DNA from 3 places in the Pseudomonas sp. NPDC086581 genome. Region 1 is predicted to be linked to each of the others. Evidence: riboswitches for the same ligand, from Rfam matches in the RefSeq annotation. Region 1 holds a riboswitch; each other region holds the start of a gene.

The links. A riboswitch is a leader RNA that binds a small molecule or an ion and turns the genes downstream of it on or off. The one in region 1 is predicted to bind cobalamin.
Region 2: linked by a shared signal. The riboswitch ahead of cobO (cob(I)yrinic acid a,c-diamide adenosyltransferase) and the one ahead of ACIPK7_RS18640 (CbtB-domain containing protein) in region 1 are both predicted to bind cobalamin.
Region 3: linked by a shared signal. The riboswitch ahead of ACIPK7_RS19285 (TonB-dependent receptor domain-containing protein) and the one ahead of ACIPK7_RS18640 (CbtB-domain containing protein) in region 1 are both predicted to bind cobalamin.

The regions. Positions count from the first base shown of each region.
Region 1 is NZ_JBIVBR010000009.1:64,725-66,978, reverse strand. It holds gene ACIPK7_RS18645 (CbtA family protein) at 1-633, opposite strand, end outside; gene ACIPK7_RS18640 (CbtB-domain containing protein) at 727-912, opposite strand; cobalamin riboswitch at 1,018-1,234, opposite strand; cobalamin riboswitch at 1,295-1,490, shown strand; gene cobW (cobalamin biosynthesis protein CobW) at 1,584-2,254, shown strand, end outside.
Region 2 is NZ_JBIVBR010000001.1:427,307-429,560, forward strand. It holds gene ACIPK7_RS02060 (cobyrinate a,c-diamide synthase) at 1-769, opposite strand, end outside; gene cobO (cob(I)yrinic acid a,c-diamide adenosyltransferase) at 798-1,409, opposite strand; cobalamin riboswitch at 1,679-1,902, opposite strand; gene ACIPK7_RS02070 (ABC transporter permease) at 2,033-2,254, shown strand, end outside.
Region 3 is NZ_JBIVBR010000009.1:193,155-195,408, forward strand. It holds gene ACIPK7_RS19285 (TonB-dependent receptor domain-containing protein) at 1-1,463, opposite strand, end outside; cobalamin riboswitch at 1,552-1,748, opposite strand; gene dxs (1-deoxy-D-xylulose-5-phosphate synthase) at 1,786-2,254, opposite strand, start outside.

The DNA.
Region 1 (2,254 bases):
CAGCGAGGCGATGATGAACTCGTGGGCCAGGCTTTCCGGCGCGAGGCTGGAATGGACCTCCGGCTGCGGCGCGCCGATTACGTGCGGCACCACCAGCAACGCGAGGCCGACGATGCGCAGCGCCCAGTGGCGGCCGAACACCAGCAAAGCAAGACCAGCGGCGGTGGCGGCAGCGGTGCCGATCCACCAGGTCTGCCGCAGGCTCAGGTCGGCGGCGGCCGTGCCAGGGACCTCCGGCGGCAGGCCGAGGGACGGCGCCAGGGTGAACACGGCGAAACCGGCCAGCCCCCAGAACAGGCCCTCGGAGACCCTGCCCGGTTCGCGCAGGGTGAACAGGCCGGCCAGCATCAGGGCGAAGCCCACCGCGACCACCAGGTTGCCGCCGGTGGTGGAAATAATGCGCTGCCAGCCGTCTTCCGGCTCCCAGGCTTCCGCATCATGGTGATGACCCGCAGCAGCGCCGTCGGCGTGCTCGTGGGCGTGCTCCTCGACCAGCACGGCGGCCGGTTCGGATTTCTCATAGGTTTCCGCCTTGAGGATCAGCGGGGATACCCACAGCAGCTGGACCAGGGTCAGCACCAGCGCCGCGATCAGACCGGCGAAACCGGCGGTCTGGGCGATACGTTTGATCATTGCAGTTCTCCGGACAAGACGAGGCTACGAACGCGGCGAACCAGCGATCGCGAGTACCTCGAATCCGCTGCGCTTACGCGCAGGCGGCGCACATCAATGGCAGGGGAAACCGGCGCTATGGCGGGTGTCATGGGCGGCGTTGTGCACCGCGTCGATGTGCGAGAAACCGGCGAAATACACCAGCAGCGCACCGAGCAGGCTGGCGCCGACGGCCAGGCTGATACGCTTGGAAAGGGGGATGGAAGTGCTCGACGCGTGCGTCAGGATGCTGCTGGACATGAACGTTCCCTCTGAAGATCAAAGAAAGAGAACGCAGAGGTTGAACGCATTCGAACGCGCCCGAACGGTCGCGCCACGGCCTGCGCCCGCCCACCGCGGGTTTGCCAAAAACGAAGAATTCCAGGCCGGTCTCCGGGCTTGCGACGCCAGCGAAAACTCTTCGCTGGATGGGTCAGCCTTCCCATGCCTTGGCACAGTGGCTACTGACGACCCTCGATGCGCTTACCGTTGCGGGGGCAGCGCCGGACTGGTCCTTGCGGACGCACCGGCTTCCCGTTTCACCTCGCGCGTGGCGCGAGACACCTGAAACCGCGCAAGCAGACCACGGCCGCCGGCAGGCGTCAACCGATCCCCGGCGATTGACCGCCCCGGCCGCGCTGCGTAGCCTTCCTCCCTTCGAGGTTCTCCGGCACTGGCCGGAGCTAAGAGGGAACGTGGAAATCTTCGGATGCGCCACGGCTGCCCCCGCAACTGTGAACAGCCTGTTCTTTCACACGCCACTGCCGACCAAGGCGGGAAGGCGAAAGAACACGAAAGGGCTGTGAGCCAGGAGACCTGCCTCGAGCAGCATCAAGACAACCGGGCGGGGTGATCCGGTGGCGACCTTCGTTGCGCGGCGAACCCGCGCGCGCGCCCTTCATCCGCCCTCCAATTTCGCTTGCGAGGCGCGCATGAAAACCCTGGCCAAACTCCCCGTCACCATCGTTACCGGCTTCCTCGGCGCCGGTAAGACCACCCTGCTCCGCCATATGCTGGACAACGCCGAAGGCCGCCGCATCGCGGTGATCGTCAACGAATTCGGCGAGCTGGGCATCGACGGCGAAATCCTCAAGCAGTGCTCCATTGGTTGCAGCGAAGAAGAAGCGGTCGGCCGCGTCTTCGAGCTGGCCAACGGCTGCCTGTGCTGCACCGTGCAGGAAGAATTCTTCCCAGTAATGCGCGAACTGGTAGCGCGCCGTGGCGACCTCGACCAGATCCTCATCGAGACCTCCGGCCTGGCCCTGCCCAAGCCGCTGGTACAGGCCTTCCAGTGGCCGGAAATCCGCAACGCCTGCACCGTGGACGCGGTGATCACCGTGGTTGACAGCCCGGCCGTGGCCGCCGGCACCTTCGCCGCCCACCCCGAGCAGGTGGACGAGCAGCGCAAGCAGGACCCGAACCTGGACCACGAATCGCCGCTGCACGAACTGTTCGAAGACCAGTTGGCCAGCGCCGACCTGGTGGTGCTGAACAAGGCCGACCTGCTGGACGCCGAAGCGCTGGCCCGCGTGCGTGCCGAGGTCGCCGAAGAGCTGCCGCCGGCGGTGAAGATCGTCGAAGCCAACTCCGGCCAGCTGCCGCT
Region 2 (2,254 bases), on a different contig from region 1:
CGAGGTTGGCCTGGTAGAGGAAGGCAAAGGCGTTGTCCCGTGCCACGCCGATCCGCACGCCATCGAGGCGGGAAGACTCACGGCGCAACTCAGACGCGGCGAAGCTCACCGGCAGCGGCAGCTCGGTACTGGCGCTGGCCGCCAGGGCATCGGCGGCGGCGTCCAGGCGGGCGTCGAGATCGGCCAGCTCATCGGCCTGCACCAGGCCGAGGTGTCGGCTGGGCAGCTCCACTTCGGTATCGCGCGGCAGCGCGCCATACCAGCGAATCCACTCCGGCAGGCTGTCGCGCACCAGGTCGCGGTGACGCTGGCTGCCGATACGGTTGGCGAGCACGCCGGAGAACGGCAGGTCGCTCTGGTAGGTCGCCATGCCAACGGCCATGGCGCCGAAGGTCTGCGCCATGGACTGGCCGTTGATCACCGCCATCACCGGCACATTGAAGCGCCGCGCCAGGTCGGCCGCAGACGGCGAGCCGTCGAACAGGCCCATCACGCCTTCGATGAGGATCAGGTCGGCCTCGCCGGCCGCTTCCCATAGCAGCCGACGGCTCTCTTCCTCGCCGACCATCCACAAGTCCAGTTGGTAGACCGGCGCGTCACTGGCGCGGGCGAGGATCATCGGGTCGAGGAAGTCCGGGCCGCACTTGAACACCCGCACCTTGCGCCCGAGGCGTGTGTGCAGGCGTGCCAGGGCGGCGGTCACGGTGGTCTTGCCCTGCCCGGAAGCGGGGGCGGCGATCAGCAATGCGGGGCATTGGCGCGAGGTCATAAGACGCGCTCCGCCACAACGGGATGCATCAGAACTCCACCCCTTTCTGCGCCTTGATGCCGGCCTTGAAGGCGTGTTTCACCAGGCCCATCTCGGTCACGGTGTCGGCGGCCTCGAGCATCGCCGGCTGCGCGCCACGGCCAGTGGCGACCACATGCTGCATCGACGGACGCGCGGCGATATCGGACAGCACGGTGTCCAGTTCCAGGTAGCCGTGTTTGAGGGCGATGTTCACCTCGTCCAGTACCACCAGGCCGACTTCGGGGTCGGCCAGCAGCTGGCGCGCCACGTCCCAGGCGGACTGAGCCTTGGCGATGTCACGCTGGCGATCCTGGGTTTCCCAGGTGAAGCCCTCGCCCATCACGTGAAAGCTGACCTCCTCGGGGAAGCGGCGGAAGAACGCCTCTTCACCCGTGGTCGCGGCGCCCTTGATGAACTGCACTACGCCTACCTTCATGCCATGGCCAAGCGCGCGGGCGACCATGCCGAAAGCCGAGCTGCTCTTGCCCTTGCCGTTGCCGCTGTTGACCAGGAACACGCCGCGCTCCCCCTGGGCCTGGGCGATCTTCTCGTCGATCACTGCCTTCTTGCGCTGCATGCGCGAGCGATGGCGCTCGTCCTTTTCCGGGGATTCAGTCATGGGAAGTTGCTCCTGAAAGCGAATGCGCAGGCGTCAGGCTGCCGCCCGGGTGGCAGCGCACGAGGAATGGAATGGGCAGGGACGAACCGCGGCGACGCACAAGCGCCATGCGGCAGAGGCCGCCCAGCGCAAAGGCTGTCGACCTGGGGAATAGGGATTGCACCTGAAGGATTCTCCGCCGCTCTCACCCGCGCGGCACTGACCAGTCGGGGCAGGCGGAGGACGGCAACGCGCGGCGCGCAGCGCCGACGTCGGCAGCGCCTCCCGCGATGCCATGCGATGCAGCAGGCCGGTCTCCGGGCTTGCGAGTGACGCCGTGAGGCTGTCGATGAACCGCGCCTTCCCATGCCGATGGCACAGTGGCGGATTGCGGTTCGAAGCTCGCTTACCGTTGCGGGGGCAGCGCCGGAATGGTCGATTGCGCATCGATTTCACCGGCTTCCCTGTTTCACTCGCGGCTTGCGCCGAGAGCACCTGAAGCAGGCGCGCAGCTTAGTGGCTGGCGGCCTGGGGCGTCAATTGAACAGGATGTCGCCGGGCTTGTCCCAGCATCAGGCAAGCGCTCTACAATGCGACACACCTGTCCAATCATGGCACTGTGTAACTCCGCTAGAATGCGAACCATGACGATGACTGCCCAGCCCGGCCAGCTTCAGCTCGACACCTCCGCCAGCCCACCGCTGATGCACGTCAGCGGCGACTGGACGCTCGCGCATTTCTCCGTGCTGGAAGCCCAGGTAGCCGCCCAGCGCCATGCCGAGTCCCCCGCCGAGCTGGATTTTGCCGGCCTCGGCGCGCTGGATACCGCCGGCGCCGCGCTGCTCGCCGAGATCATCGGCGGCGCA
Region 3 (2,254 bases), 130 kb from region 1:
TGCCAGCCGAGCACGTCGCGGGCGACGCTGGCCTCGAAGCCATTGATGCGTGCCTTGTTGATGTTCTCCGGCTGGTTGCTGGTACTGTCCCAGGCGATCAGGTCGTCGATCTCGGTGCGGTACAGCGAGGCTTCCAGGTGCGTGCCGGAGAAGTCCCCGCGCCATTGCAGCTCGTAGGTCTTCGAGGTCTCGGCCTTCAGGTCCGGGTTGCTGGCGCCGGGGTAGTAGAGGTCGCTGAAGGTCGGCGCGCGGAAGCCTTCGCCGTAGCTGGCGATCCAGGTCTGGCTGTCGCCTACCGGCAGGCTGAGGGCGGCGTTCCAGCTGTTCTGGCTGCCGTAGGCCTGGTTGTTGTCGTGGCGGATGCCCAGCTCGGTGCCGAAGTTGTCGCTCTTGAAGCTGTGCTGGGCGAAGAAGGCGCGGTTGCTGCGCTGGTCGTCGGCGAAGGCGGTGCTGCCGTCGACCTTGTCTTCGTACCAGTCGGCGCCCAGCGCCAGCTGGTTGGCGTCGTCGAGTTGCAGGCGGTTGATCCAGCTCGCCGAGTGGCGGGTGGTTTCCAGCGTGCCGTTGTTCCAGCTGTCGGCGGCGCCTACGGCCTTGTTGCGGTCGAAGCTGCGGCCCAGTTCCAGGCGGCTGTTCCACATCTTCGTAATCTGGCCGTCGAGGTAGGTGCTGTAGCTGCTGACGCGGAATTCGTCGCGGGGTGAGCCCGGCTCGAAGTTGTAGGCGTCGTCGTATTCGTTCTTGCCGCGCTGGTCGTTGAGGTTCAGGCCGGCCTTCCAGTCCTCGCTGAAACGGTGGTCCAGGTTCAGGTGCACGGCCTTGTTGCGCTGGGCGTCGTCGTCGCTGTCGGCGCCGATGTTGTCGCTGGTGCGGTCCCAGCCCTGGCTCTCGTCGAGGCTGCCACCGAGGTTGTAGCGGGTTTGCTCGTCGCCGCCGGACAGGCTCAGGCTGCGTTCGAAGGTGCCGTGGCTACCGGCAGCCAGGCGTACTTCGGGGTGCAGGCCGGCGTCACCGCGGCGGGTGAATATCTGGATGACGCCGCCGATGGCGTCGGCGCCGTACAGTGCGGAACGCGGGCCGCGGGTCACTTCGACGCGCTCGATGCTGTCGATGCTCAGGTAATCCAGGCGGGCGATGCCGCTGCTGGCCGAGGCGATACGCTGGCCGTCCACCAGCACCAGGGTCTGCGCGGTGCTGGTGCCGCGCACGGAGTACGAGACCACGCCGCCGGAGCTGCCCATCTGCACGCCGGGCACGCGGGCGAGCAGGGCGGGAACGCTGCGCACTTGCAGGCGCTCGATGTCGGCACGGGTGAATACGCTGTTGGCCGAAGTGGCTTCGGCACGTGGCTGGGCCTGGCGTGCGGAGGTGATCACCTGGTCGGAGAGCCGGTAGATGTCGTCGGCGGCTAAGGCCAGGCCGGGCAGCAGGCTGGTGGCCAGGGCGAGTCGGGTCAGTTTCATGGAACGTCCTCAAAAGCGGTCGGATGACTTTCGAGGAGGGCGTGGCAAGGGCGGCAGGCCGCACTTGACGGTGCGGCCCTCCGCAACACCTGTCGGGGCGTGTCGAGGGCGGTCTCCGGGCTGCCGACGTCACATCGCCGCCTTCCCGCGTAAGCAGTGGCGGATGGCGATGCTGCGCTCCCGCAGGGAGCGCGTCGGTTACCGTTGCGGGGGCAGCGCAGGTCTTTCACCTGCTTCCCGTTACCTCGAACGAAAACGGGCGCACCTTAGTCGGTGCGCCCGTCACTGGCAATACTCCGGGGGAGGGATGCGCCGATCGGTCTCAGCGTTGGCCGAGGGCCTCCAGGCGCGCCGTCACCGATGTTTCGATGCCGGCGGCGTCTAGCCCGCACTCCGCGAGCATCTGCGCGGGCTTGGCGTGCTCGACGTAGTAGTCCGGCAGGCCCAGGTGCAGGATCGGCTGCTGGATATTCTCGCGGGCGAGGAATTCGCTGACGGCGGCGCCGGCGCCACCCATCACCGAGTTCTCCTCGACGGTCACCAGCAGCTCGTGGCTGGCGGCCAGCTGGCGCACCAGCTCTTCGTCCAGCGGCTTGACGAAGCGCATGTCGGCGACGGTGGCATCGAACTGCTCGGCGACTTTCAGCGCTTCGGCCAGTTGCACGCCGAACACCAGGAAGGCGACCTTGCCGGCCTTGCCTTCGCGGCGCAGCACGCCCTTGCCGATCTCGACCGCTTCCAGCGCCGCCTCGATGGGTGCGTTGGGGCCGGTGCCGCGCGGGTAGCGTACC